Candidatus Puniceispirillum marinum IMCC1322: one gene and its partner. The protein of the gene in region 1 interacts with the protein of each later gene in a pairwise test. Links are inferred from orthologs where the notes say so. Each region holds a gene or a part of one and is shown on either strand. Other genes may lie near its edges.

Region 1 (15,727 bases):
AGAAACCTTGCGCGCAGATATGCCCGGCGTCTTATTGCGTTTACAGGCAGGGCTGGCCTGGGCTGAATTTCAGCTTGTCGCCAGTGATGGTGTGTTTCTGAATGGTGACACGCCATCTTATGCCGATGCGTCAATTGGCTATATTGCTTGGTTTTTGCGCGGGCGCTGGCAAGGCGGGCCAGGATTCCTTGGTCCATTTGAACAGGTCTGTAAACTCGAATCTGCCCTGGCCGATATTGGGGAAGGTAACAGCAGCGACCTATCGGGCGAAGACGCACTGGCCATTGCCAAAGCGGCAAATCCGGTGTCGCCAACGGGGGTTTCGGTGCCCTTTACCGCTGGTATCAAAGAAGGGCATATGGTTGCCATTCAGCCGCATGGCACGAATGCGGATCCACAGGTCACAGGCAGTTTGCGCTATCTTGATGCCACACGGGTATCGATCGATCATGATACGCCAGAAACAGGTCCGGTGGCAGTGCATTTCCCGATCGCTGGATATGATATACGTCCGCTTTAGTGATAGAGTTATAATTTGGCAGTTTGGTATGGTGATGCAATAATTGCATCGCCATACGGCGTAACCAGCACTTCTGTTATGCGCTAATTTTGCGCATAACAGCTTTGCAAGGAGCGCACCTCCCTCCAATCCGGTTACTCTCCAGTTTCCACGCGCTCCTTGCCGAATCTCCGTTAACTTCCCCTGGCTGCTATGCAGACCAGGGTTTTTTTTATCTTATCCCCATCACACTCTTGACCTTGCTGGGTGATCGTTACACAACAGGTCACCTAGTCGCGAGGATATCTATGAAAATTACCATTAAGGACTCACCATTACATGGACTTGGCGTTTTTGCTGTAGAAGATATCGCTGCTGGCAGCACGATTGAACGATGCTTTTATCTTGTGATTGATGACGATGATCTGCAAAGCACCAACCGGTTGAATGATTATCTATTTACCAGTCCGGATGACCCGAATGACTATCTATGCGTTATGGGATGCGGGATGGTTTATAATCATGGCAATCCTGCCAATGCTGAATGGCAGATAGATGATGACGATAATCGCTTTGTCCGCTTTTCGGCACTTTGTGACATAAAGGCAAGTACTGAAATCCTGCATGATTACGGCGCCGACTATTGGACCACGCGCGCCGAAACCTAATGCTGTGTCACACATGATAAATCGCTAAACCAAGGCTTTGAAATCTGCATGTTATGGGATAAAGATTATGTATGTTGATATGGAGGATCGCGTGATGACAGGTCATATTTTTGATACATATAAGCAAAATTTTGAACGTGACGGTTTTGTCATGATGAAAGATGCGCTCACTGCGCAACAGGTGCAGGATATGAATGCACAATTGCGTTTATGGGTCGATGAATCGCGCAATCATGACAAAGCCTATGGGCAGATTGCTGATGGCCGCCCGCGTTTTGATGTTGAACCGTCAAGCCATAGCCATGACACACCTGCATTGCGCCGGATTTCGGCGCCTATCGAAGTGTCTGATATCTATCTTGATGTGATGCGTAATAACGCTGCGCTTGACCTGACAGCGCATATTTATTCACCAAACATAAAACTACATGCCACCAAGATTAATCTGAAACTGCCTGGTTCAGGCACTGCGGTGAAATATCATCAGGACTTTCCTTTTGAACCGCATTCAAATGATGATGTGATGACAGTGCTGTTTTTTCTTGATGATGTAACCTTGGAAAATGGCCCACTTGAAGTGGTATCGGGCAGCCATAAAGGCCCACTTCACTCACTGTGGCAGGATGGCGTATTTACCGGCGCGGTTGATGCCGATATCGAGGCCGATGTGCGGGCAAATGCGCTCAAATGCACAGGCAAGGCTGGTGATGCCTGTCTGATGCATTCGCGGCTGTTACATGGATCACTGCCAAACATGACCGATGCACCACGCTGTCTATATATTGTGACTTACGTTGCCGAAGATGCCATTGCGCTGGATCGTAACCCGATTCCCCATAAATATGATGGCGAGATTGTACGGGGGCACTATACAGGACGCGTGCGCAGTACGTCGTTCGAGATGGAAATGCCCGAATATCCGAAAGAGGCATCATTCTTTGGTCAGCAATCAAAAGTTGAGTCATAGCCTAGCCAGACGCTCCGGACTTGTGCCCAACGGCCACATCTAAGTTCTTTTGGCCAGCCATTCTTCGGTTGAACAGGTGGGATGCGGGCGCAATAGATCGATCGGGGGGGACGTCCGGTCGATAACCAGCTCGATTTCACCGTCGGTTTCGTCTTCATCGGGTTGCTGTGCATAGCGGCGGTTATTAGGCCGCCCCATATTGTCCCGTATGTTCATAGAATTGATCCGCATAACAGAAACATGAACGACGCACATCGACGGTATTTTAGGTCATGGATGGCGGTTTATATGTAAAACGGCATGACCGCCTGTACTGATGAACGCGCGCGCATCATCGCGTCATGCTGTTTCAGTTTTGGAAAATGATCCAGCTCTACACCATCGCCTCCAAACCAGCGAATGATAAGCGCCAGATAGGGGTCACATAGTGAATATTGGTCGCCCAGAACATAGGGTCCAATGAAATAGTGATCCTCAATCATCTGGGCATAGAGGGTCATGTTTTCAGCGACCTTTGCGCTCATGCTGGCTTGCGCCGCTTCATCATCTGCCCAGCGATAGCCACGATGGCGGTGGGCATGGGCAACATGCACCGTCGAGGCGATAAACATATTAAACGCCTGCGCCTGTGCCAACAGAAACGGATCGGTTGGTGCTAACTGCTTGTCTGGATTTAACTGGGCGATATATAGCAGAATCGCCGGGTTTTCGGTCAGAATCCCCTGCGGGGTAACCAATGCGGGGACGCGTCCCTTGGGGTTCACCGCCAAAAAGGCTGGCTTGTTCTGTTCGTCTGTTTCAAAGTCAACTGGCATGGCCGTAAATTCTGCACCGGCATCATACAGCAATATATGCGGGGCATAGGCACAGGACATCTTTGAATAATATAGTGTAAGCATGATCATGATATCCTTGTTGGCTTGGGTCTATCTAATGATAGTTTGACTATCAGGGCAAGTGAAACAACCATCCACATGGCCTTTAAATCATCCGCCGCGGTGCTCAATTTTATGGCTGATATATGACCAGAACCGGCCGCTGATGTGCTATGTCTTGTTAATGTCTAGGCACATAATTTTAGGAGAAATAAAGTGGCTGAATCAGTTTTAATAGTGGGTGCGGGACAAGGTCTGAGCGCGTCTTTGGCGCGGCTATGCACTCAAGAGGGCATGTCAGTTGCGCTGGCAGCCCGCAATATGGACAAGCTCGGTGATCTAGCGGTTGAAACCAATGCCAGCTTGCATAAATGCGATGCTGCCGACAGTGACGATGTTGCTAAATTATTCACCCAATTGGATGCGACGATCGGGACACCTGATCTGGTGATATATAACCCGTCAGCCCGCCTACGTGGAGGGATTGCAGACCTGGATCCTTCGGCCACTTTAGACGCGCTTAAAATCACCTGTTTTGGCGCCTTTTTGGTAGCGCAACAGGCGGCCAAGCGCATGCAGGCGCGTGGCAGTGGCAGTATCTTCTTTACGGGTGCTTCGGCGGGTGTCAAAGCCTTTCCATATTCGTCGGTTTTTGCGATGGGTAAATTTGGCCTTCGTGCTCTTGCGCAGTCACTGGCGCGCGAACTGCATCCACAGAATATACATATCGGTCATTTCATTATCGATGGCAGCATCCAATCATCCGCCACTATAGATGATCCTGATCATACCAGACTTGACCCTGATGAAATTGCCCGCACCTATATCGAATTTCACCGGCAACACCGGTCTGTCTGGGCATGGGAAATCGAATTGCGGCCGTGGGTGGAGACCTTCTAGATTATCCTCATCTTCCAACATGAATAAAGAATATTTCATACCGCATTCGGATCGATTGTGATCGCCGCGTCATATATATATATATATATATTATCTAATGAATGTATCGTTATTTGGAGTTTGTGATGAAAGCTTTACTTTTTGGATCGATTGGCGTCATCGCAGAAACCTCTGAGTTACAGCGTCAGGCCTATAATATGGCCTTTGCCGAGCATGGTCTTGATTGGTATTGGAATGTTGCAAATTATTGTCGGCTTCTAAATGAGCCGGGAGGCGTAAAACGTTTGACCTCTTATGCTAGCGGCAAAGTTTCGCCAGATTTAATCCATAGCATTCACCAAGCGAAAGAAAGCTTTTTTGAAACCTTGCTCAAGCAAGGTATCGCGCCGCGTGAAGGTGTCGTTGAATGTCTTGAACATTGTGCCAGACAGAATATTAAAGTTGGCTTTATCACAACGACGTCGCAACGGAATATCGATAATCTGGCAAAGGCATTGTCGCGTCACATTGACTTTGGCTGTTTTGATCTCATCACAACCAAGCAGGATGTGGTTGAAGAAAAGCCAAATGGTGCTGTTTACCAGCTGGCGGTTACAAAATTAGGCGTTGCGCCCGAAGACACCATAGCCATCGAGGATACCGAGCCTAATCAGGAAGCCGCGCTGCAAGAACAAATCCTTTGTTACCTATATGCAGGTGAATATGCAACTACGCGCCATAACATCAACGCCGTGAAAAACTTGGATATTATCAGCAGTCAAATATCCTAAAGAACAGGCGTGAGCGCCCCTCTGATACATTGTGGATGGCGTCACTAGGCTAAGCACCCTAGTCATTACAACAGGCTCAAAACCCATGGCGTCGTGTCGCGGGAACCAGATTGTTTGCTGTCAAACGTCTGCAAATCAGCTCATCCAAACGCCCGGTGTCATGATCAGAATGAAAATGATAGGTGCGTTATTTACTATATGCAGGTTATGTAATTATGTGGTTTAGTCGAAGTCCGTTATAGGGCAACTGGCGGATAGTGTGCTGACAGACACATGCTAGGCCATGTCTGGTTTTGATGAAATGGAAACACAATGTTAACCTGGTTACGCACCATGCCGGCATCAAAACGTGGTGCTGTGCTTCTTGTTTCGGGGATCTCTATTTTCGGATTCTCCGACAATTTGACATTGCTGGTTTCGGATCAGGTTGGTGTTGGCCAGTTTCATTTTAGCCGGTCATTATTCGCGGTTTTAATGGTGACATTGCTTGGCAGAATTTTTGGGCTTTCCATCATGCCACGTCATTGGAAGCCTATGCTGGCCAGAACCGGTTTCATGGTGACATCGATTCTGCTTTATTTCAGCGTCATGCCGATGATGCCGATTGCCGAAGCGGGGGCAGGTCTCTTTACATCACCCATTTTTGTTCTGCTATTTTCAATGATTCTGTTTAAAGAGCGCATTGGGTGGCGTCGGATAGTGGCCGTTCTGATTGGTACAATTGGGGTCCTTTTGGTTTTGCAGCCAGGCAGGGATGGCTTTGCCATTTATCATATGCTGCCGATCATCGCGGGGGCGTCCTATGCGATGGGGTCAATCATCACCTACCGGTATCTTCAAGACGAAAGTTCACTTGCCATTTTGATGAGTTTTATCGTCAGCATCGGATTATGTGGTGCCCTTGGTACATCTGCCTTAACACTTTTTCCGGTATCGCCCGATTTGCTGGATCAAGCGCCTTTCCTGTTTCGAGGCTGGCACGCTGTCGATGGTGTGTTTTGGTTATGGATGGTTATCATTGCGGCGGGTGCCTGCGCGGCTTTATCCTTGATGACGCGCGCCTATCAACTGACCAAAACGAGCTATGCCGCGATCTATGAATATGCCTATCTGATTTCAGTTGGTTTGTTTGGCTGGCTGTTTTGGGGGGTCATGCCCAACATCATAAGTATTATTGGCATTGCCCTTATCATAAGCGCTGGTGTCATTATTGTGCTTGCACAACAAAATATGGATGACGCATAGACAATCACGAATAGCTATCAATTCAGCTTTTCATAAACCTCAGTGATTGAGAATAATATATTGCCTGTAGTTCCATCATCATGGTTTGCGCGATATACATATCTACAAAACTGTTGAACCTAAACCATTCTGGAGGGTGCAAGCAGCCGACAATCGACCTGCTCAATAAGCCCAGTCATTAAAACCCTTTTGGTGTGAGGTGACAGGGTCAGGCGCGATTATGGCGGGCTAGGCCACTGGCCAAACATATGGCTAGGTCAATTCGAGGGTTAACACATGATGTGAAGGGGAGAATGGTGCTGGCGGAGAGACTCGAACTCCCAACCGCCCGATTACAAATCGGGTGCTCTACCAATTGAGCCACGCCAGCACGTAACGGTCTTTTACCAGAGTTTTTGCTGGGGTCAACTATTTGCGATACCAAAGTTAAAACAATTTATCCTAATGTGCTGTTTTAGCCATTATGAGCCGTATAAATCGTGCCAGCTCCTGCACCAGCATATCTTGGCCACCTTCGGCGATATACATATGGATTCCATAGTTGGGCAAAGGCGGCAGTCCGGCGTCGGCGGGGATGATTTCCCAGTTCGGATTATGCGTACCTTCCAGCACGGCCGTAATCGCCAGATCGGCGCTGACAAAGGCCATAATATTCTGATAATCATTACTGTTGATAGGAATGTCCCAGGTGATATCATGCTGATCAAGCGTGGCTATGGCTTCGCTCCGAAAAATACAGCTTGGCTGATAGGCCAGTTGAACAGGCCGCTTTTTCCATACCTCGCCACCTACGGCGCCATACCAGCGCAAGGGCGTGCGCTGTAACAGTTCAGTATTAGCATCAGTCTTTGTTTCGGTGGTTAGGATAATATCCGCTTGGCCGTGCGCCAGATTTTCCTTCAGAGCAAGCGACGGTTCACAGGTCAGCTTGACATTTACCCGTGGAAAATCGGTTGCAAAATGATGCAATACTTCGGGGATATGCGGATATATAATGTCTGGTGGTACGCCCAAATTAATATCACCCTCATAGGCATCATGCGTAAGTCGCCCCCAGGCCTCGTCATTCAATGCTAGCATCCGGCGGCCATAGCCAAGTAACTGTTCGCCTTGCGCTGTCAAACTGATGCCCCGCCCAGATCGTTCAATCAGGTCAGTATCCAGCAGATTTTCCAGCCTTTTGAGCTGCATCGATACGGCTGACTGCGTGACATGCAGTTTGCCTGCCGCGCGTGTGACGCCGCCTGTATCGGCCACGGTCACAAAAGAGCGAAGCGCTGTCATATCCAGATTCCGGTACATATCACATCTCCTTATGTCTGTGCTCACAATCATTCATTTCACAAATTAGGCGGCATTAACCAAAATCATCAAAGAAAATGATGAAAATGTCTCATCACATAACGAAATGGAAAGGATCAAGAAATGTTATATATTTACAATATGTTAAAAAAGCAGATCATTGCCGCCTTTCGGGGATTGTTGCAAAGCGTCAGGTCTTTATGGGCACGCTATCGTCATGCGAAGGCACTTTACCAATCACGTTCTCATTTGGTGGCGCTTGATGATCGCGAGCTTGATGATATTGGTATTTCACGCGCCGATAGAGACGCCGAATGCGCCCGCCCCATTGGTCAGGACAAAGCGCCATGGATAGAGTCTTCACACTTATCTGACTCGCCCTTTCGTCGTTCGGCGATTGACAGGCCCGCACCAGCGCATATTCGTGGGCGACCGGCCTCGCACATTCGTTCTTTTTACAACGAGCGCGGGCGATGCCCGACGGCGCGCTAGACCAGCTTTGGTATCAGCCTTTAGCCGCATATAGGGCGATCGCCGCGGCGATTGACACGTTCAAGCTGTCTGCATCGGGTGCGATATCGATGCGGACAAGATGATCGCAATGTTCGCGGCTTAGCCGACGCAAGCCTGGGCCTTCGGCGCCCAGCATGATGGCCAGACGCGGGAAATCGGCCAGCGCCCCAACATCCATCGTGCCATCACCAGCCAATCCGGCAACGGTGATATCATGATCCTGCAGGCTTTCGACCGCCCGCGCCAGATTGACCACCCGAATGATCGGAATATGTTCAAGCGCGCCTGTTGCTGTCCGGGCAAGCGCGCCATTTTCTTCGGGGGCATGACGTTGTGTGGTGATGATCGCGTCACACCCAAAGGCACGCGCCGAACGCAAAATAGCCCCTACATTACGGGGGTCGGAAATCTGATCGAGCATGATGATACGCACAGGCTTATCGGCAATGTCTGCGATGAAATCGTCCAGATGCGGGGCGTCCAACGGCCAGACTGCCGCCGCCATACCCTGATGCACCACCTTTTCGCTATCATGCCCGCCAATACCATCAAGCCGCCGCCGTTCAATCGGGCGGGCGTCGGGAAGTTCGGCCTGCCTGTCCATGGCTAGGGTTTGCCACATTTCATCAAAGCTGTCGCGGCTGTCATCGGTAACATATAGCGCGGCGATCCGGCGGTCCGGATTGACCAGTGCCGCGGCAACGGCATGCCGCCCCCACAGAAAATAGCCACCTTGAGGAGGTTTTGGTGCAGCTTTGATCTGTGAATCGTCATTTTGCCTTGCTGGTGCCCCCCGACGCGGTGCCCCCCGGCGCGGTGCATTTGACGCGCTTCGGCCTGATGCGTCTGCTGCACGTTTTACAGGGTCAAAAAGTGGGTTTTTGCCCTGGCTTTTGACCTTGGGTCGCTTTTTACTGCTTTTTGCGCTCATTATATGACTTCTTTGTTGACAAATTGGCTCGTACTTTTTACTTCGCAATACCTTCACTTTTTCGCAAGTCTAAAGGTGCAGGTTTTTAAGGCAATCCGGTGGGGTGGCCGAGTGGTTAAAGGCAGCAGACTGTAAATCTGCCCGCGTAGCGTACGTAGGTTCGAATCCTACCCCCACCACCATTGTTATGGCATCAATTTGCCAGTATATACAGTTTTTCCCGTCAGCTAGCTGATAAATAATCCATCGGACCTTTGAATGCCTGCGGCACGGTCCACCACATGTAGAGAAAAGGGCGAGCCCATGTCTAAGGAAAAGTTTGATCGTTCCAAGCCACATTGTAACATCGGAACGATTGGTCACGTTGACCATGGTAAGACGACATTGACAGCAGCGATCACCAAGGTGATGGCGGAAGCTGGCGGCGCAGAGTTTCAGGATTACGACCAGATTGACAAGGCGCCTGAAGAGCGTGCGCGTGGTATCACCATTTCGACAGCGCATGTTGAATATGAGACAGAGCAGCGTCATTACGCGCATGTTGATTGCCCGGGTCACGCCGATTATGTGAAGAACATGATCACTGGTGCGGCGCAGATGGATGGTGCGATTTTGGTTGTATCAGCGGCTGATGGCCCGATGCCACAGACCCGCGAGCACATTTTGCTGGCGCGTCAGGTTGGTGTGCCGGCTTTGTGCGTATTCATGAACAAGGTTGATCAGGTTGACGATGAAGAGTTGCTTGAGCTTGTTGAGATGGAAATCCGCGAATTGCTGTCATCATACGAATTTCCAGGCGACGATATTCCGATTGTCAAAGGTTCGGCATTGACCGCACTTGAGGGTGGTGATGATACGATTGGTTCTGGTGCGATCAAGGAATTGATGGCGGCGGTTGATGCGTATATTCCCCAGCCAGAGCGTCCGAAGGATCAGCCATTCCTGATGCCGATTGAGGATGTGTTCTCGATTTCGGGTCGTGGTACGGTTGTGACCGGACGTATTGAGCGCGGCATTGTGAATGTTGGCGAAGAGATCGAGATTGTTGGTCTGAAAGACACACAAAAGACGACCTGTACGGGTGTTGAGATGTTCCGCAAGCTGCTTGATCAGGGTGAAGCTGGCGATAATGTTGGTGTGTTGCTTCGTGGTACCAAGCGTGAGGAAGTTGAGCGTGGTCAGGTTCTTTGTGCGCCTGGTTCAATCTCACCACATACCGAGTTCAAGGCCGAGGCTTATATCCTGACCAAGGATGAGGGTGGTCGTCATACGCCGTTCTTCTCTAACTATCGTCCACAGTTCTATTTCCGGACGACGGATGTGACTGGTTCGGTTGAACTGCCATCAGGCACCGAAATGGTGATGCCAGGTGATAATATTGCGATGACCGTGACCTTGATCGCGCCGATTGCGATGGATGAAGGCTTGCGCTTTGCGATCCGCGAAGGTGGCCGCACCGTGGGTGCTGGTGTCGTCGCAACAGTGGTAAAATAAATCGAATATCCAGCCTGATTGATGTTACAATCATGCTGATGACAAGTTTAGGAGTGTAGCTCAATTGGTAGAGCACCGGTCTCCAAAACCGGGGGCTGTGGGTTCGAGTCCCTCCGCTCCTGCCATCTTCACCGATGGTCTTATGAAAACCCCCGGCTTTTATAGCTGGGGGTTTTTTCATGGGTTCTGTTTGTTCAGCTGCAAATGTATTTTGGGTAAAGCTTAATGGTTATAGACTTCTTTGGTGAGCTTGACGAAATCAATGGCAAGACCAATGGCAACCACGCAACAGCAAAAATATCAAAGCTTTAAAGCCCTTCATGAAAATGAAAATGCCTTTGTCATGCCTAATCCCTGGGATGCGGGTTCGGCCATCATTCTTGAACAAACCGGATTCAATGCACTGGCAACGACAAGTGCGGGTTATGCCTTTGGTGCCGGTCAGCGTGATTCATCTGGTGTTGTCACGCGCGCTGATATTCTGGCCAATGCAGGTGCGGTTGTTCAGGCTACATCCCTACCTGTTTCGGCTGATTTGGAAGATGGATTTGGCCTTGCCCCGGATATCTGTCATGAAACCATTTCTTTGGCGATACAGGTGGGGCTTGTTGGCGGTTCGATCGAAGATGCCAGCAGTGATGCAGACACGCCGATTTTGCCGCTGGATATAGCGGTCGAACGAATCAAGGCCGCAGCATCGGCAGCACATGGACAGCCCTTTATGCTCACGGCGCGCGCTGAAAATTATTTGTGGGACAAGCCTGATTTAGCTGACACAATCCGGCGGTTACAGGCGTTTGATCAAGCTGGTGCAGATGTGCTTTATGCGCCGGGTCTAGATAATCTCGACGATATTCGCACGCTTTGTGCCGCGGTCGATAAGCCAGTCAATGTCGTGATGGGGTTGCAGAACGCCCTGTTTAGCGTTGCGCAATTGGCTGAAGTCGGCGTCAAACGGATCAGCGTGGGTGGCTCATTTGCCCGGGCTGCCTATGGCGCATTGATTCGGGCGGCAACCGAGGTCATTGAGCACGGCACCTTCACCTATGCGCGTGATGCGATACCGGATCATGACATTAACCAGATGATGTCCGCTGAAAAACGCGCCAGCCGAACCTAATCTTCAATAGGGTATATGGAGGACAAAAATGCCTAAGATTAAAATATGGGGGCGGTCATCATCATCGAATGTACAGGCGGCTTTGTGGTGTCTTGCCGAATTAGAACTGGATTTTGACCGCATTGATGCGGGTTTGATGTATGGGGTGGTTGATACATTAGACTATGCGCGCATGAACCCGAACAAAACCATTCCGACATTGGTTGATGGCGATCAGCAACCGTTGTTTGAAACTGGCGCGATACTGCGTTATCTGGGTGGGCGTTATGGTGATGACCGTTTCTGGCCAGAGGATATTAGTGCACGGGCACAGATTGATAAATGGGCTGAATGGGCAAAGATCAATACTGTTGATAAATTTACGTGGCCAATTTTCTGGAAAGTTGTGCGGACGGCACCATCGAAACGTGATCCCGTGCTAATTGCTGAAAATCTTGAAATTTTAAACCGCTATTTGGCGATTGCCGATGAACGGTTGGCGCATCATGCCTTTCTGGCAGGCGCGGATTTCACCCTTGCCGATATCCAGTTCGGTCATGTCCTATATCGCTATTTTGATATTGAACTGGATCGCCACGATTTCGCACATATCCGCCGCTATTACGATGATATGGTAAAGCGTCCAGCCTTTGAACGTTGTGTCATGGTATCGTATGACGAATTGGCGGTTTCCGACTGATATTGCCAATGGGCGCAGGTTTTTGGAGTTGTCGTCTCATGTTTTTTTTGAGGTGACAATGCGTTCGCGCCGGAACATATAGATGCCGGTGGTAACGATGATTGCCATGCCGATAAGCGTCAGATTATCCGGCCATTCGTCAAATACCATATAACCCAGAATGATTGCCCAGATCAGCGCTGAGTAGCGGAATGGTGAGACAAAGCTGATATCGCCAACCCGCATGGTCATGACGCTGAACAGATAGGCCACAACAATCACGCATGCTGTCGCCACCAGAACCACCCAACTTGTTAATGATGGGGGCACCCAGCCTGATGCCGGCATCATGACCGCGCCAAGACCAGTAATTGCGATTGCGGTAATCAGTGTGACAAACAAAGATGGCATCTCGCGCGACAGACGGCGGGTGACAATATCGCGCACAGTTACACAGACTACCGCCGCCAGTCCCCATAATGAATACAGGCTGAAACCCTCTGTCCCGGGGCGTATGATAATCAGAACCCCGATGAAGCCGATAATGATCGCGCTCCAGCGTCGCCAGCCTACAGGCTCGCCTAGGAACAGCGCCGCCACCATTGTCACGCTCATAGGCAGGGTCTGTAAGATCGCAATGGTATTAGCCAGTGGCATATTCGCCAGTGCTGTTAGAAAGCAGATTGTTGCTGCTACTTCGGCGCCAGCGCGGATCAGAACGATACTCATGTCATGGCGAGTTGCGCGGACGAAAAGTTGCGCGCGTCGATGCGCCATATAGGTGATTACGGGTAAACACAGCAATCCACGTAACAACACGGCCTGAAATAACGGAATGTCACCGAACAGGAATTTCATCATCGTGTCATTGGCCGTAAAGCAGAGTACGCTAAACGCCATCAGTGCTGCACCGCGGGTATTGTCTGAGACAGGCATATGTTTCATATCCAGTGGCTGTCATGCTGGATCGCACCGCCCTCAATTCCACCTATGCCGATCACGGACAATGGTCAAGCATATTACGTCTTGGGGTGAATTAACGTTATCCGGTTGTTCCTGTCATGGCGGTGAAAATTGTTGCGACATATATGCTTAAATCCCATATCAAGGGTTGCTTTGCTGGTGATGTTTTGGTAATAGGCTCCATCCACGGTGGCATTCTTTGACTTTCATAGTTGTAGCGGGATTACCCGGCACAGGCACATAGGCCTTGGTCGGGGGGCTTGGGCTGAGAGTTTTAACTAGGAAAGACAATGCAAATGTATGCTGCTATTGTGAAAATTGAACTTGAAGTGGCAGCTATTGATGGCTAAGGTATCGCCCGCACAGTTTGTTAGGCAGGTACGTCAGGAAATCAGTCGTATTTCTTGGGCGTCTCGGCGTGAAACAGGTACAGCTACGCTAACTGTGTTTATTATGGTAACCATTGCCGCAATTTTCTTTTTGCTGGTGGATATGGTGCTTTCTAATGTTGTCCAGTTTGTTCTAGGTCTTGGTAGCTAGGAACGAAGTGGTTTTTTGACGTTTTGCCTGTGGCAAGACAAATGGGATTTATTGATGGCCAAACGCTGGTACGTTGTTCATGTGTTCTCAGGATCTGAGAAAAAGGTCGCTCAGGCAATTACCGAGCAGGCCGTGACGCATGGGCTAGAAGATCAGATCGATGAAGTGATGGTTCCTACCGAAGAAGTAGTTGAGATGCGTCGTGGTGTGCGCGTCCAGTCCGAACGTAAATTCTTCCCCGGTTACATCCTTGTAAAATTGGAACTCAGCGATGAGGCGTGGCAGCTTGTCACCAGCCAGCCGCGGGTCACAGGTTTCTTGGGCGGCAAAGGTAAGCCTATTCCGATTACCAATAGTGAGGCTGAACGCCTGATCAAGCAGATGAGCGAAGGCGTAGAACGTCCCCGTTCAACAATCACATTCGATATTGGCGAGCAGGTACGCGTATCTGATGGCCCGTTTGCCTCCTTTAACGGATATGTCGAAGAAGCTGATGATGATAAGGCAAGGTTGAAAGTTACAGTGTCCATCTTTGGGCGCTCAACCCCAGTCGAACTGGAATATAGTCAGGTAGAAAAAGTTTAAACAGGTGCGGTTAACGCAATAACGAAGGCATCATTTAACATGATGTCTCGTAAGTCAGGGAAAGATAGTTATGGCAAAGAAGATTGACGGATATATCAAGCTGAATATTCCAGCTGGAGCGGCTAACCCGTCACCACCAGTAGGTCCAGCACTGGGCCAGCGCGGTGTAAATATCATGGAATTTTGTAAGGCGTTCAACGCGGCAACTGATTCACTGGAAAAGAATATGCCTATTCCGGTTGTTATCACCGTGTATCAGGACAAATCCTTTACCTTTGCCACCAAAACAGCACCGGTCAGCTTTTTCCTGAAAAAAGCGGCAGGCTTGCCAAAAGGTGGTCAGGAGCCTGGCCGTACTGTTGCGGGCAAAGTGACAATGGCGCAGGTGCGCGAAATTGCTGATCAGAAGATGGGCGATATGAATGCGATTGATATTGAAGGTGCCATGCAGATGGTGATGGGTTCTGCCCGCGCCATGGGCCTTGAAGTCGTGGAGGGCTGAACCAATGGCTAAACAGACAAAGAACTTACGTGCTGCTTATGAAGCGGTTGACCGGAACAAAGCCTATGCGCTGGCTGAGGCTGTCGAGCTGGTAAAGTCAAACGCCAAGGCGAAATTTGACGAAACCATCGAAATTGCCATGAATTTGGGTGTTGATCCCCGTCACGCTGACCAGATGGTTCGTGGTGTTGTGGCGATGCCTAATGGCACGGGTAAAACTATGCGGGTTGCGGTTTTTGCTAAAGATGCTAAAGCTGATGAGGCGAAAGCCGCCGGTGCTGACCTTGTTGGTGCTGATGATCTGGCTGAAGCTATCCAGAATGGCGAGTCTGCTTTTGATCGTGTGATTGCAACGCCTGACATGATGGGTGTTGTTGGTCGTCTTGGTAAGGTACTTGGCCCACGTGGCCTGATGCCTAACCCTAAGCTGGGCACGGTGACAGCTGATGTAGCCGAGGCTGTTAAAGCCGCTAAGGCTGGTGAAGTTCAATATCGCGCCGAAAAGGCTGGTGTTGTGCATGCCGGTGTTGCCAAAGCAAGTTTTGGTGCCAAACAGATCGAAGAAAATGCCAATGCCTTTATCGAAGCTGTCCGCAAGGCGCGGCCCAGTGGTGCAAAAGGTACTTATATCAAAAAGATCACGATCAGCTCAACAATGAGCGCCGGGGTGTTTGTCGAAGACAACGCCTAGACGAATTTGAATTCTTCATCGGCGCGGAAACGTGTTGATGATGATTAGGGGTGGTGCTTGCACGACCCCGCACCTGTCCAAGACTGCAGGGGCACCGATCCAGCCATCAGGCTGACACGTGCTTAATAACCTGCAATAGACGGGGAGCAAAAGCGGAAATTCCGCTTGAACTTCTTATGGGCAGGCCAGCGGACCGGAGGACTATTTCCGGTCTTGTTTTGCAACCGGGATGGCATGCCCAACAGGGTATAAGATCCTAAACGAAGAGTGGAGATTATCGGTGAATAGAACAGAAAAAGCCGAATTGATCGAAACCCTGCAAGCAACCTTTAATGCCTCAACAACAATTGTTGTGACGCATCAGGTTGGTTTGACCGTTGCAGAGAGTGGCGAACTGCGTCTGAAGATGCGGGAAGCCGGTGCTGGCTTTAAGGTAACCAAAAACCGGATTGCCAAGCTAGCGCTTAAAGACACGCGCTACGAAGATTTGGACAGCCTGTTTAC
Region 2 (15,884 bases), 780 kb from region 1 along the record:
AGGCCAAAGGTCAGATCAAGTACACATCACCAACAGTTAACGGTTTGACTGTAAGCATCTCACAGGCAGACGCTGGTTCAGCTTCTAAAGCTGACGCAACTGCGATGGGTGTAACTTATGCAATCGACGTTGATGGCGTTGGCATTACTGCCCATTATGCAACTTATGACGTTGACTCAGCTGCTGACCTAGCAACTGGTACAGGTTCATACGAAACGTCTCAGGACGGCTTTGGTGTTAAGGTTGTTTATGGTGACTTCACAGTACGTGCAGCCAGCATGGACAAAGACGTAAAGCAGGGCGGTAGCTCAATGGGTACTGCTGGTTACGAAGCGTCAACAAGCGACTACGGCGTTACATATGCAATGTCAGACACTATCACTTTGGAAGCAACTTCATTGTCATCTGAGCTATCAACAGGTAGCACAAACGGTGGCGACACATTCGAAGCTTCTCAGCTAGGTGTGAAGTACGTTCCTGCCGCTGGCATGTATGTGTCTTTGACAAACCGTTCATTTGAGATGAAAGATTCATCTGCTGGTACAACAAACGACGGTGCAAACACACGTTTGAAGGTTGGCATAACATTCTAATTTGAATGTTATCATTCCGAATGGAAAGGGAGGGGCTTGCCCCTCCCTTTTTTCTTTACAAATGAACGCACTATTTGCATTCTCTTGGCATCTTCACCTACCAATGGATCGCTGACATGAAAACCATTCACTCCCTTGCCGCAACTTTGGTGACTCTTGGCTTTATTCTGGCAGGTTGTTCAGGCGCAGATATTCAGCCTGTTGCCGAAGAAGAAGGTGAGGTGTCTTTTCTGACTGGTAAGACCGGTGGGTTAAAAATCGCTGATTTTGGCGCTGATGACAAAAACGACAGCATGCCGGTTAACGCATTATTATGGCGTGCATCGCTGGAAATCGCGGCGTTTGTACCGCTTGACGATGTTGATACATTCGGCGGCAGTATTCTTACTGAATGGTATTCGCTTGCCGACCGGCCAGATGAGCGCATCAAGCTGATGATTTTCGTTGTCGGCCGCGAATTGCGTTCGGATGCGATTCAGGTACGCGTATTTGCCCAGAAAGCAGATAATGGCGGCTGGGGCACAGCCACGCGCGACGATGCCTTGGCCAGTAAAATTGAAGAGCTTATTCTGACACGCGCCCGTGAGATGCGTGCCGCGTCAATCGCCGAATCCACCGAATAGACAGATTTCAATGACCGCCGGTGATTATAAATCAGATCATATGGCGCCCCATAGGGGATAATTTACGCGATAGTTCACAGGATATTTCATGACGCATTATGATGCACCTGCCATTGAAAAGAAATGGCAGCGCCGGTGGGAAGATCAAGGCTGTTTCACCGCCGATCAGCCGGACAGTAACAAGCCCAACCCAAAACCCAAATATTATGTGCTGGAAATGTTTCCCTATCCGTCTGGCCGGATTCATATGGGGCATGTCCGCAATTATACGCTTGGCGATGTTGTCGCGCGTTTCCGCCGTGCCCAGGGTTTCAATGTCCTACATCCGATGGGCTGGGATGCCTTTGGCCTGCCGGCTGAAAATGCGGCGATGGAACGCGGTATTCATCCGGGCAAATGGACGGTTGAAAATATTGCCGCGATGCGTACCCAGCTGAAAAGCATGGGGCTATCCTATGATTGGGATCGCGAGCTGGCCACCTGCACACCTGATTACTACCAGCATGAACAACGCATGTTCCTTAAATTCCTCGAGGCCGGTCTGGCCTATCGCAAGGAAAGCTGGGTCAATTGGGATCCGGTTGAAAATACGGTTTTGGCCAATGAACAGGTTGTCGATGGCCGCGGCTGGCGCTCTGGTGCGCCGGTTGAACGGCGGCTTTTATCACAATGGTTTTTACGCATCACCAAATATGCAGATGATCTGCTAGCCGCGATTGACAGGCTTGATCGCTGGCCGGATCGCGTACGTCTGATGCAGCATAACTGGATTGGTAAATCCGAAGGCGCACGTGTTAATTTCCGCATCACCGAGGCCGCGTCTGGTGATTATGCTGGCCGTGATATCGACGTTTTCACCACCCGCCCTGATACGCTATATGGCGCCTCCTTCATTGCCATTGCCGCGAACCATCCGTTGGCGCGTGATATTGCCGTGCATGATAAAGGCGCAGCTGATTTTGCCGCCGAATGTGCCACATTAGGCACGTCCGAAGCCGCGGTCGAAACGGCCGATAAAAAAGGCTATGACACGGGTCTGCGTGTTGCGCATCCGGTTATTGACGGCGCAACCTTGCCTGTTCATATCGCCAATTTTGTGCTGATGGAATATGGCACTGGCGCTATTTTTGGCTGTCCAGCACATGATCAGCGCGATCTTGATTTTGCCACGGCCTATGGCTTGCCGGTGTTGCCGGTGGTCCTGCCTGAAGATGCTGATGCGTCTGATTTTGCGATCACCGACACCGCCTATACGGGTCCTGGTAAGCTGATCAATTCGGGACCATGGAACGGGCTTGATGTCGAAGCAGGCAAACAGGCGGCTTTCAAAACCCTTGCCGATGCTGGGTCTGGTGCGGCTGAAACCACGTTCCGGCTCCGTGACTGGGGTGTTTCGCGGCAACGCTATTGGGGATGTCCGATCCCGATCATTCATTGTGACACGTGCGGCGCGGTACCTGTGCCTGACGATCAACTCCCGGTTCAACTTCCCGAAGATGTCGATTTCACCCAGCCTGGCAATCCGCTGGCCAATCACCCAAGCTGGAAACATGTGGATTGTCCGAAATGCGGTACCACGGCGACCCGTGAACAGGACACATTTGACACATTCTTTGAAAGTTCATGGTATTTCCTGCGTTATTGTGACCCTAAACATCCGCATGGCTTCAGCCCCGAAGCGGCACATTATTGGATGCCGGTCGATCAATATATTGGCGGCGTTGAACATGCGGTTCTGCATCTGCTTTATTCGCGCTTTTTCACCCGCGCGCTGAGCGAAGTCGGATATCTCACCCTTGATGAGCCTTTTGCCGGTCTGATGACACAGGGCATGGTCTGCCATCAGACCTTTCAGGATCAGCATGGCAAATGGCTGTTCCCGACTGATGTCGAACGCGATGGTGATGACTGGGTCATGCGCAGTGATAAATCTGCGATCACCGCCGGACGCATCGAAAAGATGAGCAAGTCCAAGCGCAATGTTGTTGATCCGGAAATCATCATTGACACTTATGGGGCTGACACAGCGCGCCTGTTCATGCTGTCGGATTCGCCGCCCGAACGTGATCTCGAATGGACTGAATCCGGGGTTGAAGGCGCCTCACGCTTTCTGAAAAAAATCTGGCGGCTGGCAACTGATGACAGCCTTGCCGCAGCTGGCGCAAAAATGCCTGACAATGCCGATCAGAAAGCACTCGATCTTGTCAAAACAGTGCATAAAACCATTCTGGCGATCTCCAGAGATATCGAGGAATTCCGCTTTAACCGTGCGGTTGCCCAGCTACACACACTATCGAACGCAATCACCAATCTTGCCCCCGATACTGTCGGTTCTGCCGAGGCGCGCCGGATGGCTATTGAAAATCTTACCAAGCTTATCGCCCCCCTGACCCCGCATATTGCCGAAGAAATGTGGCATATGCTTGGTCATGACAGCATGCTGGCTAATGCCGCATGGCCGGTGGCCGACCCGGCGCTCGCCGCCGATGATGAAGTGGAAATCGGTGTCCAGGTGAATGGCAAATTGCGCGCCACCATCACCTTGCCGCGAGATTGTCCAACTGACGAGGCCGAAGCAAAAGCATTGGCATCCGAGGCGGTTTCCCGATATCTTGAGGGCAAGACACCAAAGCGGATTATCGTTGTGCCAAACAGGATTATAAATGTCGTTGCGTAATACCATCATCAGCCTTGTTTGTGCGCTTATGCTAGGCGGGTGCACATCCTTGTCCCAACAGCAGGTCGATACGGCGATGATCGATAATCTTGCCAGCGTCGAAATTGTTACCGTGGCTGGCCGTGATGGGCAAATTTACAGCCGAAACCTTCGCCAGGCCATGTTCAGCAGCTATGCGGCTGAACCCAGATATCGCCTATCCAGTTCAATTTCGATCGGATCAACCGAAGCTTTTGCGGTACGCGGCGTTTCATCCGATTTCAAAAAGATGACCATGACGGTATCCTTTACCCTCACCGATATAAATACCAATGAAGTCGCGATCAAAAATACGGTAACTGCCAGTGCCACGTTAGGTACTGTTTCATCGACTTATGGCATTGAACAGTCCAAATTGCAGGCCAAGCGCCGTCTTGCCACATTACTGGCTGAACGCGTGCGGCGGCGCTTACAGCTATATTTTCTCTCCATAGCCCAGACATGAAAGTTCAGACCCGGCAGATTGCAGGTCTTCTCAACCACCCCCCCGCGCATATGCGCGCCTTTTTGTTTCATGGTAATGATATCGGCCTGATCCATGAACGCGCCCTGGCACTTGCCAGTCATTACAGTGACAATCTCGATGATGTCTTTTCGGTGACCCGCCTTGATAGCCGCGCCATTGAAAATGATGTCAGTGTGATTGCCGATGCGCTTTCCAGCATTGCCGTTTTTGCCGATACCCGCCTGGTGCTTGTTCGTGGCCGTGGCACCGAACTTGTCGAGGCTTGCAAATTGGCGCTGACACCGCGCGACAACACCCCCCCGCTTGAAGGGGCTGTGCTTATTGTCGAAGCGCGCGAAACAACAACGCGGCATGCGATCGTCAAATTGTTCGAAACAGGTGATATCTGTGCCTCAATCGGATGTTATGCTGATGATAGCGGCACCATCCGTGATCTTGTTCAAACCAGCTTTGCTGCATTATCTATCAATATTGATCGCCCGGTCATGGATCTGATTGTTGCCAAATTGGGTGCTGATCGTGCCAGTTCACGTCGTGAAATCGAAAAGCTGTCACTGATGGCGGGGCAGGGCGGCACCCTTACCGCGCAAGATATTGAAGATGCCCTCGAAGACAGCACCGTTCTGGCAATCGATGATGTGGCGGGTGCTGTTGCTGATGGGGATATTCCGCGTCTGCAAAGCGCTATCACCAAAGCCTGGTCGGAAGATGCCAATCCAGTCATGGTCATTCGCGGCTGTCATAATTATTTCCGCAGTTTGCTGATCGCGGCACATGCCGTATCAACAGGCAGTTCGCGCGATATGGCAATAAAGTCACTACGCCCACCTGTGCATTTCAAATTACAGGGGCGCATGGCTGCGCAATTAAACAAATGGGGCTATCAACAGGCGATGGCCGCCCTTGATAAGCTACAGGATATCGAGCTTGCGCTGAAATCATCCAGCCCCGATGATCGGGTGATCTGTATGCAGGGTCTATTGGGTCTGTGCCTGCGCGCACGTTCCTGATGATTCCACGATCATCTTGCGGCTTTCTTTGCACTACAGCCGGATGAGGCTTAGTTAAGCGCGATCATCTTATCAATCTTCGCTGCGCTTGATTGGATGATGCTTATATCACCCGCGATCATCTTATCAATCTTCGCTACGCTTGATTGGATGATGCTTATATCACCCGCGATCATCTTATCAATCTTCGCTGCGCTTGATTGGATGATGCTTATATCACCCGCGATCATCTTATCAATCTTCGCTGCGCTTGATTGGATGATGCTATTCCAGCCCCAGCTGTTCCAGAATAAAGGTGATTTGGGCAAAATCCTCGCAATGAAACACCAGCTTGCCGCTTGCTTTAGACGCATCCCAATCAACCGTCATCGCCAGACCCAGCTGTTCCGCCGCACGCGCTTCCAACGCCAGAATATCGGTAGATTTTTCAGATGCCGTTGATCCTGCTTTGCCATGATCATCCTGACCAGACGTCGTATCTGTTTCGCCGCGTCGTTTGACCAGCGCTTCGACCTGCCGCGCCGACAGATTTTTGCTGATAATTTCCTCGGCCAATGCCGACGCATCTTCATGCCCGATCAAGGGGCGCACCTGTCCCATCGTCAGCTGGCCGTCAGCAACCATTGTCATCACATCACTCGGCAAGCTAAGCAGACGCAGAAGATTGGCAATATGACTTCTTGATTTTCCAATTAATTCAGATAGTTGCTCTTGTTTGTATTTATGCTTGGAAATCAGATTCTGATATCCCAGCGCTTCTTCAATGACTGTCAGATCGGTACGTTGCACATTTTCGATCAAGGCCAGCTCATAAGCTTCGACATCGCTGATATCGCGCAGGATCGCTGGTACTGTATGCAACTGTGCCAATTGCGCGGCACGCCAGCGCCGTTCTCCGGCGATCAATTGATAACGTTGCGGATTATCCGCGCTTTGCCGCACCAGAACCGGTTGCATAATGCCTTTCTGGCGTATCGATTCAGCCAGCTCGGCCAGCGCGGTTTTGTCAAATTTCAAACGCGGTTGCCACGGGCCTGAATTGATCCATTCAACCGGAATATCAATAACACCCGCAGTTATATTTCCGGTCACGCCAGATGCAATACCCGCTTTTGTCGCCTTGGCATCAGCCGATAATGGTGACGTTGCCATTTCGGGTGGTGTGGCCACGCCCGAAGCTGTATTCGGATTCGCATTTGTTGTAGCTGCCGCAATACCGGCATCACCAAGCAATGATGACAGACCGCGTCCCAAACCTCGTGCTGGATGTTTTGGGATAACCTTTTCCGGACTGCTGGTTTTTGTGGCAGCTTGCTTGGCAGGGGCTTTCTTTGACGGCGTCTTGGCCATTAGGCGGCATCCTTCTCTTGCGTCAGTAGTTCGGCGGCCAGCGCGGCATAGGCCTGTGCCCCGACACATTTCAGATCATACATCAAAACCGGCTGTCCGAATGATGGCGCTTCGGACACGCGGACATTACGCGGAATGACCGTGTTATAAACGACAGCGCCAAGATGTGCGCGTACATCATTTTCCACCGATTCGGATAATTTATTGCGGCTATCGAACATCGTCAGCACAACCCCCTGCATCTCCAGCCTTGGGTTGATTCCACCACGCACCGCATCAATCGTGCGCATGAGCTGACTTAACCCTTCCAGCGCATAGAATTCGCATTGCAAAGGAATCAGAACCGATGCTGCCGCGCATAATGCATTCACTGTCAGCAAGCCAAGCGATGGCGGGCAGTCAATGATCACATAATCATAGTCATCCGCTACCGTGGCAATCGCATCGGCAAGACAATATTCACGGCGCGCGACATCAATCAGCTCAATTTCAGCAGCCGATAAATCGACAACAGCCGGAATAATATCAAGGCGCGGCACAATCGTACCCTGAATAGCGGCACTTGCTGGCGTCTGCCCAATCACGACATGATAGCTATTATGCTCACGTTGCGCATGATCGATACCAAAACCTGTGCTGGCATTGCCTTGCGGGTCAAAATCAACCAACAGCACTTTACGGCCACAGGCGGCCAACGCGGTTGCCAGATTGACCGACGTTGTCGTTTTGCCAACACCACCTTTTTGATTTGCTACCGCAATGATGCGTGCTTCACTATTCATTCAATACCCCGACATAACGTCAATAATGTAAATCATTGATCTTGAGTCTAATGATCTTGGGTTAACTGTAAAACCATGCCTTCAGGATCAGACAGGCTTGGATAGGTGACCGCCGCCATGATGGGATAATCTGGCATTTCGGTCAATTCTTCTTCGACATTCCGGCCTTTGAGAAGCAGTAAAACCGTATCTGGTCGCATATGCGGTGCCAGCAGCGTGATGGCTTTGCCCAGCGGCGCAAAGGCGCGCGCTGTGATCACATCCGGCACCATCGCTGGCAAGCTTTCGATACGTTCATTATGAACCACGGCTGACAGGTCTAATTTCCTTATAACTGTCTGTAAAAAAACAGTTTTTTTGTGATCTGATTCGACCATATGCACCGTTGCATCCTGCATAATCGACAACACTAGCCCGGGGAAACCAGCCCCACTGCCCACATCCAGAATGGTCTTGCATCCGGCAGGCAAATAGCGGGCTAACTGCCCCGAATCAAGAATATGTCGCTGCCAGGCAATATCCAGCGTTGCCCGGGCAACCAGATTCACCGATTTTTGCCATTTTTCCAGCAACGCAAGGTAGATGGCAAATTTATCAATTGTTTCACGTGAAACATTTAGCATGTCCTGCACAGTTTCAGGCGTCATTTCAGGTGTCATTTCAGATGTCATTTCAGATGTCATTTTGGGCGTCTTTTTAGCGGTCATGCTAGCACCGCCCCAACATAGCTGATCAATATCCCCGATAACGTCTTAAAGCGCGCCTTATGGTACCCGATATCGGCATATGAAACGAGCTCATATACAAAATGTTTCACGTGAAACATTTTTAGGAACTGAAGACGGGCTATAAGCATCATATGGTCTCGCGCCGCATAACCGAAACGTCAGGCTTGGTGTTATAGGCTGCATCTTCACGACGCCGCAGATGCCGCAAAACCGCAACCACCGATGCCGGTGTCAACCCTGCAAGCCGATTCGCCTGTCCAATCGTTTCAGGCTGGCGACGTTTCAATACATCTTGTGCTTCGGCCGACAGGCCGCCAATCACCGAAAAATCAAGATCATCGGGAATCGCCGTGGCTTCGTCACGCCGCAGCGCATCAATATCGGCTTTCTGGCGCGCCACATAGCCTGCATAGCGATAATCGGCTTCAAGCTGGGCATGATAAAGTGATGCGATATTTGCCAGTTCCGGCCATAATGGCGTCAGCCGGTCGATGGTGATGCCTTCAAGGCTGAGCATATCTGCCGCTGTGCGTTTGCCGCCATCGCGGGGCTTTGGCAGGCCAGCTATTTCCAGATCCTTGCCCGATGCGGTGAGTGACAATAATGTGGCCTTTGCCTTGGCCAGTTGCTTATGCTTGCGATGCCAGACGTTTTGTCGCGCGCTACCCACACAGCCAATCGCCATGCCTTTTTCGGTTAGACGTTGATCGGCATTATCGGCACGAAGCAACAGCCGATATTCGGCGCGTGACGTAAACATCCGGTAGGGTTCGGGCGCGCCCTTGGAAATCAGATCATCGATCATCACCCCGATATAGGCATCAGCACGATCAAGCGTAAAACTGGTCTTTTGCCTATTATCACCAGAGGCCGCGGCGAGGGCGGCATTAACCCCAGCCATCAAGCCTTGCGCGGCGGCTTCTTCATACCCTGTGGTGCCATTGATCTGACCCGCTAGATACAGGCCAGGCAAGACACGCAATTCCAATGTCTGGCGCAAGGCGCGCGGATCGACAAAATTATACTCAATCGCATAGCCATGTTGCAGAATAACCGTCTGCTCAAGCCCGGGTATGGTTTTGACAAGCGCCTCCTGCACATCGCGCGGCAGGCTTGTCGAAATACCATTCGGGTAAATCGTATGGTCATCAAGCCCTTCAGGTTCAAGAAACAGCTGATGCGAGTCCTTATCGGCAAACCGGTTCACCTTGTCTTCGATCGAGGGGCAATAGCGAGGTCCCTGACCCGAAATATTACCATTGAACACCGCCGATAAATGTATCGATTCGGCAATGATCCGGTGGGTTTTGGCCGTCGTGCGGGTGATCCCGCATTCGATCTGCGGCACAGTGATTTTATCGGTCATTGTCGAAAAGGGAATCGGCGGGTTATCGGCAGGCTGCATCTCCAGCACCGACCAGTCAATCGTCCGGCCATCAAGGCGCGGCGGTGTACCGGTTTTCAACCGGCCTAGCGGCAAGGCCAGATCCGCCAGACGTGTGGCCAGCATATTTGACGGCGCTTCGCCAATCCGACCTGCTTCGGTACGCTCATTGCCAAGATGAATCAAACCACCCAGAAATGTACCCGTTGTCAAAACGACGCTTGCCGCTTTCAATTCTCGCCCATCTTCGCAGATAATCCCCGTCACCTGACGGGGCGCGCCTGTCAGGCCAGCAGCCATATCGTCAACCAGCAGATCACCAACCGCCGCCTCGATGATGGTGATATGATCATCCTCATTCAGAAATTCTTGTATCGCGGCACGATATAGCGCGCGGTCAGCTTGGGCACGCGGGCCATGCACAGCCGGGCCACGTGATTTATTCAACATGCGGAACTGGATTCCTGCCCGGTCAATCGCCCGCCCCATAAGCCCATCAAGCGCGTCAATCTCGCGCACAAGATGGCCTTTACCAAGCCCGCCAATCGCCGGATTGCATGACATTTCGCCAATGCGGTCAGCGCGCATTGTGACCAAGGCCACCGCCGCACCCATACGTGACGCCGCCGCCGCGGCTTCACAGCCAGCATGCCCCCCACCTACAACAATGACATCAAATGCAGATTTCATTCTTTCCTATTTCGCTATCTTAGTCGGTTCTATCAGGGTTTCATTCAGCTATCAGCGCCTAATCCAATGCCGAAAATTCACCGTTATAATCAAATGCGGGGCGAACATAGCACAAATTATGGATTTGTGCCGCATTGTTAGATGATGTGGCAGGTAAATCACTAAAATGTTTCACGTGAAACATTTTCATCCCCACTCTAGCCCAATCCGGCCTGATCTAGCTTAAGGGCGTGAATTTCCCACAAATTAAAGGGATTTAACCCCAAATGAAGTTTGGCCCTATTCATGCGGTAGGTAAATCACAAATGTTTCACGTGAAACATTTTGAGGCAGCTTTCATGCCGATCTGCAACCAAAGCCACCAGAAATAATGGTAATCAACCGCTTAAATGCGCATAAACCCCAATAGACAGCTTAATAATACACCAATCAAGACGCCGTCATCGGAATGAACAACCGGAAAATGTTTCACGTGAAACATTTTGAGGCACATAAATCATAATACCAGGGATGATTTACCCAAATGGCCTAAACAAAGCGTTCAACCACGGCGTCTTTGAGGCTATTTGCCAATACAAAAGGATGAAAAAATAGACCCAAGTAAATCTTCGACATCGATTTTGCCAGTTATCCGTCCCAAGGCCGTCGCCGCCATCCGGAAATCTTCGGCCGCCAATTCCGGATTCACATTAAAATCATGCGTCAGGCCGCGTTCAAGACTCTGCATCGCCCCCATCAACGCGTCGCGATGCCGCGCCCGCGTGATAATCGCACTCTGACCATCCTGATTAAGCGGCGCAATCGCCTTTGTGATCGCCGCAATCAGCACTTCGACATCTTTATGATCGCGCAAGCTGAGATGTAACGCGCCTTCGGGTACCGACCCCACCAGCCCCAGATCGCATTTATTGAGGACGATTAAATGCTGGCCGCCTGTCAAATCGCTAATCTCGGCCAGATGATCTGGCCATTTTGGATCACTGCCATCAAGGATAATCAGGCCAAAATCAGCATCACGGCCAGCCTGACGAGCACGACGGATGCCTTCGGCTTCGATAGCCCCCGCACCATCACGCAATCCAGCCGTATCCATAAAGGTCACGGGCACGCCACCCAGATCCATTTTAACCGCAACGATATCGCGTGTGGTGCCTGCCTCAGCCGAGGTGATAACCGCATCACGACCCGAAATGGCATTCAAGGCGGTTGACTTGCCCGCATTCACCGACCCAAGCAAGGCCACCTTTACGCCATCACGGATGACTTCGCCTGCTTTATTATCCGCCATAATGGCAGCTATTTCGCTAATCAGCGTTGCGGTACTTGTACGCAAGGCCGCTTCAACCGAGGCTGGCAGATCCTCATCGGCAAAATCAATCAGCGCTTCGAGCTGGCCAGCCAAGCTGATCAGCGTTTCGCGCCACGCCGTAACCGGTTTGCGCAAAGCCCCATCAAGTTGTGCCCATGCCTGATGCAGCTGGGCAGGGGTTTCCGCATCGATCAGATCAGCCAGACCCTCGACACCCGACAGGTCGAATTTATCATTGCCAAAGGCACGGCGGGTAAACTCGCCTGGTAAAGCCGGACGGAACCCCGCTATCTGGGCTAATCTATCAAGAATCATCGTCTGCACCGCCTGACTTCCATGGCAATGGATTTCCAATACATCCTCGCCAGTCGGAGACCGCGGTGCCTGCATATAAAGAAGCAGCACTTCGTCAATTGGCTGGCCATCAGCATTTTTGAGGCGGCGCACGGCAAACCGCCCCATTTTGGGACAGCGCACATCAAAAGCATCCGCCGCATAGGCGGCCTTTTTTCCGCTGATCCGCACAATGGCGATAGCCGAACGCCCTGGCGGGGTTGCTAGCGCAAAAATAGTGTCATTGAATGTAGCGCCTGTCATTGCGGGTCTTTCATTAAGAAGCCTATCTGGCATTAAGAAGCCTATCTGGCATTAAGAAGCCTATCTGGCATTAAGAAGCCTATCTGGCATTAAGAAGCCTATCTGGCATTAAGAAGCCTATCTGGCATCACACGGTCTGTTTGGTAAAATGTTTCACGTGAAACATTTTTAAAATGATCTGAATAGAGGTAAAGTACCCTGAGAACATGTCAAGAGTGACATCAGACCACCCCTTTAACAACAGGGTCGGGATTATGACTGAACAGTTTTATATCACATTTCACACGCCTTTGGGATGGATGCGACCTATAAGTGACGGCACGTCCTTGATCCGGCTAGATTGGCAACAATCGCCTTGGCGTAATGGATATGATGGAGCCCAAGAGCCAATAGATCATGTTTCACGTGAAACAAAACAGCAGATTCTGGATTATCTGGCTGGCACCCGCACAAGCTTTGATCTGCCGCTGGCCCCCGAAGGCAAAAGCAAAAGCGGATGTGACTGGCTCAGCATCATGGCGCAAATTCCCTATGGCACAACGGTTTCCTATAAGCAATTTGCCGCGATGGCTGACAAACCCAACGCGCCACGTGCCGCCGGTTCAGCCTGTGCACGCAATCCAATCCCGATTATCTATCCTTGTCACCGTGTTGTTAGATCAGACGGATCATTAGGCAATTATGGCGGTGGCGATATGAGCAGCCCCAAAGACCCAGAAAACCTTGGGCGTAAGGACTGGCTTATCAAACATGAACATGGGCACCGTTAACGGGTGAAAATGTTTCACGTGAAACATTTTGGCTTCAGGTAATACGGTAGCTCTTTATTAGGCTACGGTTATATTATTAGGTAACCTGGTGCTTCGCTGGATCATGCTTATGTGAACACGATCATCTTATCACTCTACGCTGCGCTTGATTGGATGAGGCTTGTTTCTTTTATCATGCCGCATCATCTCCCGACTTAACAGTCGGATGATGCTTAATTCTTTTATCATGCCGCATCATCTCCCGACTTAACAGTCGGATGATGCTTAATTCTTTTATCATGCCGCATCATCTCCCGACTTAACAGTCGGATGATGCTTAATTCTTTTATCATGCCGCATCATCTCCCGACTTAACAGTCGGATGATGCTTAGCTATTCATCTGATCGAAGAAATCATCATTTGTTTTTGAATGTTTCAGCTTATCAGTGAGGAATTCCATCGCATCGATCGCGCCCATCTGCATGAGAATCCGGCGTAACACCCACATCTTGGCCAATGTGCCTTTATCGACAAGCAATTCTTCCTTACGCGTACCTGACTTGGTGATATCAATCGCCGGGAATGTCCGCTTATCAGATAATTTACGATCCAAAATCACTTCACTATTACCGGTGCCTTTGAATTCTTCAAAGATCACTTCGTCCATACGCGAACCGGTTTCGATCAAAGCCGTTGCAATGATGGTCAGTGAGCCACCTTCTTCAATATTACGCGCCGCACCAAAGAAACGCTTTGGCCGCTGGAGCGCATTGGCATCAACACCACCTGTCAGCACCTTGCCAGATGATGGCACAACCGTGTTATAGGCCCGTGCCAGACGCGTAATCGAATCAAGTAAAATCACCACATCACGCTTATGCTCAACAAGACGTTTTGCTTTTTCTATAACCATTTCAGTTACTTGCACGTGTCGTGAAGCTGGTTCGTCAAAGGTTGACGAAATCACCTCGCCTTTGACTGAACGCTGCATATCAGTGACTTCTTCAGGGCGTTCGTCAATCAGCAGAACAATCAAATAGACTTCCGGATGATTTTCCGAGATTGCATGGGCGATGCTTTGCAGCATCATTGTTTTACCTGTGCGCGGCGGCGCCACGATCAACCCACGCTGACCTTTACCCATTGGCGCGACAAGATCGATCACCCGCGGGGTGTTGTCTTTCTTATCCGGGTCAAATGGCAATTCAAGGGTAAGTTTTTCTTCCGGATATAAAGGCGTCAGATTGTCAAAATTGATGCGCTGGCGAACTGCGCTAGGCTCTTCAAAATTGATGGTTTGAATTTTAAGCAAAGCAAAATAACGTTCGCCATCCTTAGGCGCGCGGATCTCGCCTTCAACTGTATCACCTGTGCGCAAGCTAAAGCGCCGTACCTGACTAGGTGACACATAAATATCATCCGGGCCTGGCAAGTAATTTGACTCAGGCGCGCGTAGAAAACCAAAACCATCCGATAGGACTTCGAGAACACCGCTACCATAAATAGATACGTCATTATCAGCGAGCTGTTTCAAGATCGCAAACATCATATCCTGTTTGCGCAAAGTGCTGGCGTTTTCGATTTCCAGCTCTTCGGCATAAGCCAAAAGATCGGCGGGTGATTTCTGCTTTAGTTCCTGAAGGTGCATAATATGACTCATCGGTAAACGGGATTATATATATCGGTTTAGTGAGCCGGGCGGCTCCCTGATATATACAGGCATAATATAAGTTTAATTTGCGTTAAAAGTCAAGGCAACGGCCATTAAGCATTTACATCATATTTAGCTTAGATGCGCACTGACGCTAGAATGGCTTGACCACTGCCATGACGATTATAACGATCATCAGCACCGTCGGCACCTCGTTCCAGATCCGATATGCTTTTGAGGATAACGGTTTTTCGTCATTTTCAAGCAAACGCCGCATTTTGGAAAATTTGCCATGACAGCCAGCCATGAGAATGACACAGACGAATTTTACAATGAACCAGAGCTCATAGATCAGCGCATGATTAAGCGCAAGCATCCATAAGCCAAAGATAAAAGATGCAATCATCGCCGGATTCATGATCGCTTTTAACAGCCGGCGTTCCATAACTTTGAAAGTTTCGGCCTGAACCGAACCAAGCGGGGCGTCAGCGTGATAGACAAATAACCGAGGTAAATATAATAAGCCTGCCATCCAGGATATTACCGAGATGATATGCAATGCCTTAATAATTTCATAACTCATCACTATTCCTTAATCCCAGCTATCGAGCCTGGCGCACATGCGTAATCATTTTTGTCACATTCGCGATCGGTGTGGCAGGTGTAATGCCGTGCCCAAGATTAAAAATATGTGGCCGGTCAGCAAAAACCCCAAGAATATCATCAATATTGGCAAGCATAACATCATCACCCGATAATAAGCTAATCGGATCAAGATTACCCTGTACAGGCAGATATGCGGGTAAATTCTTATGCGCCCAGCGAATATCCATACCATGATCAAGGCCAAGTGCATCAACACCAACCTGATCAACGTAAGGCAAAATGCCTTCGCCTATACCTTTGGGGAAACCGATTACTGGCTGAGATATGCCGCGCGCACGAAGCGCCGCGATAATCGTTGCCGCAGGTTTATTAACGACCGCATCACGATGCCAAGAGGGAACGGCACTTGCCCAACTGTCAAATAGCATCAAGGCATCGGCACCAGCATGGGCTTGCAAACACAGAAATTCAATTGTCGCTTGGGTAACGATATCCATAATTTTGTCAAACCCTGCCGGGTCATTCCACAGCATCTGGCGTGACAAGTTAAAATCCTTTGAAGATCCACCTTCAAGCATATAGGTCATGACCGTCCAAGGCGCGCCAGCAAAACCAATCAAAGCCGTGTC

The links.
Region 2: the proteins of nusG (region 1) and rho interact in binary tests that used the Escherichia coli proteins (3 or more experiments, as listed by UniProt). The link is inferred for Candidatus Puniceispirillum marinum IMCC1322 from one-to-one orthologs.

The regions. Positions count from the first base shown.
Region 1 is NC_014010.1:2,581,951-2,597,677, forward strand. Bases 12,564-15,264 are described here. They hold nusG (transcription termination/antitermination protein NusG), read left to right. Parts: upstream 12,564-13,499; coding sequence 13,500-14,030; downstream 14,031-15,264. Other genes in these bases: SAR116_RS12175 (DMT family transporter), read right to left, coding at 12,564-12,878; secE (preprotein translocase subunit SecE), read left to right, coding at 13,248-13,445; rplK (50S ribosomal protein L11), read left to right, coding at 14,101-14,532; rplA (50S ribosomal protein L1), read left to right, coding at 14,537-15,223. Also shown: SAR116_RS12095 (glutathione S-transferase family protein), read left to right, coding at 1-520; SAR116_RS12100 (SET domain-containing protein-lysine N-methyltransferase), read left to right, coding at 808-1,167; SAR116_RS12105 (phytanoyl-CoA dioxygenase family protein), read left to right, coding at 1,235-2,134; SAR116_RS13770 (hypothetical protein), read right to left, coding at 2,174-2,350; SAR116_RS12110 (glutathione S-transferase family protein), read right to left, coding at 2,419-3,033; SAR116_RS12115 (SDR family NAD(P)-dependent oxidoreductase), read left to right, coding at 3,226-3,909; SAR116_RS12120 (HAD-IA family hydrolase), read left to right, coding at 4,035-4,679; SAR116_RS12125 (DMT family transporter), read left to right, coding at 4,992-5,924; SAR116_RS12135 (LysR family transcriptional regulator), read right to left, coding at 6,366-7,226; SAR116_RS12140 (DUF1127 domain-containing protein), read left to right, coding at 7,350-7,718; 23S rRNA (guanosine(2251)-2'-O)-methyltransferase RlmB, read right to left, coding at 7,732-8,670; tuf (elongation factor Tu), read left to right, coding at 8,974-10,164; SAR116_RS12165 (isocitrate lyase/PEP mutase family protein), read left to right, coding at 10,439-11,284; SAR116_RS12170 (glutathione S-transferase family protein), read left to right, coding at 11,313-11,963; more of SAR116_RS12175, read right to left, coding at 12,000-12,563; rplJ (50S ribosomal protein L10), read left to right, coding at 15,504-15,727. UniProt on the Escherichia coli protein: Part of the processive rRNA transcription and antitermination complex (rrnTAC). The complex forms an RNA-chaperone ring around the RNA exit tunnel of RNA polymerase (RNAP).
Region 2 is NC_014010.1:1,809,284-1,825,167, reverse strand. Bases 12,517-15,374 are described here. They hold rho (transcription termination factor Rho), read right to left. Parts: upstream 14,647-15,374; coding sequence 13,387-14,646; downstream 12,517-13,386. Other genes in these bases: hemE (uroporphyrinogen decarboxylase), read right to left, coding at 15,252-15,374; hemJ (protoporphyrinogen oxidase HemJ), read right to left, coding at 14,804-15,232; SAR116_RS08485 (methylated-DNA--[protein]-cysteine S-methyltransferase), read left to right, coding at 12,517-13,018. In the rest of the region: SAR116_RS08540 (porin), read left to right, coding at 1-593; SAR116_RS08535 (DUF3576 domain-containing protein), read left to right, coding at 710-1,216; leuS (leucine--tRNA ligase), read left to right, coding at 1,305-3,893; SAR116_RS08525 (hypothetical protein), read left to right, coding at 3,880-4,377; holA (DNA polymerase III subunit delta), read left to right, coding at 4,374-5,408; SAR116_RS08515 (hypothetical protein), read right to left, coding at 5,459-5,638; SAR116_RS08510 (ParB/RepB/Spo0J family partition protein), read right to left, coding at 5,673-6,758; SAR116_RS08505 (ParA family protein), read right to left, coding at 6,758-7,540; 16S rRNA (guanine(527)-N(7))-methyltransferase RsmG, read right to left, coding at 7,588-8,247; tRNA uridine-5-carboxymethylaminomethyl(34) synthesis enzyme MnmG, read right to left, coding at 8,396-10,342; tRNA uridine-5-carboxymethylaminomethyl(34) synthesis GTPase MnmE, read right to left, coding at 10,905-12,281; more of SAR116_RS08485, read left to right, coding at 12,503-12,516; more of hemE, read right to left, coding at 15,375-15,884. UniProt on the Escherichia coli protein: Facilitates transcription termination by a mechanism that involves Rho binding to the nascent RNA, activation of Rho's RNA-dependent ATPase activity, and release of the mRNA from the DNA template.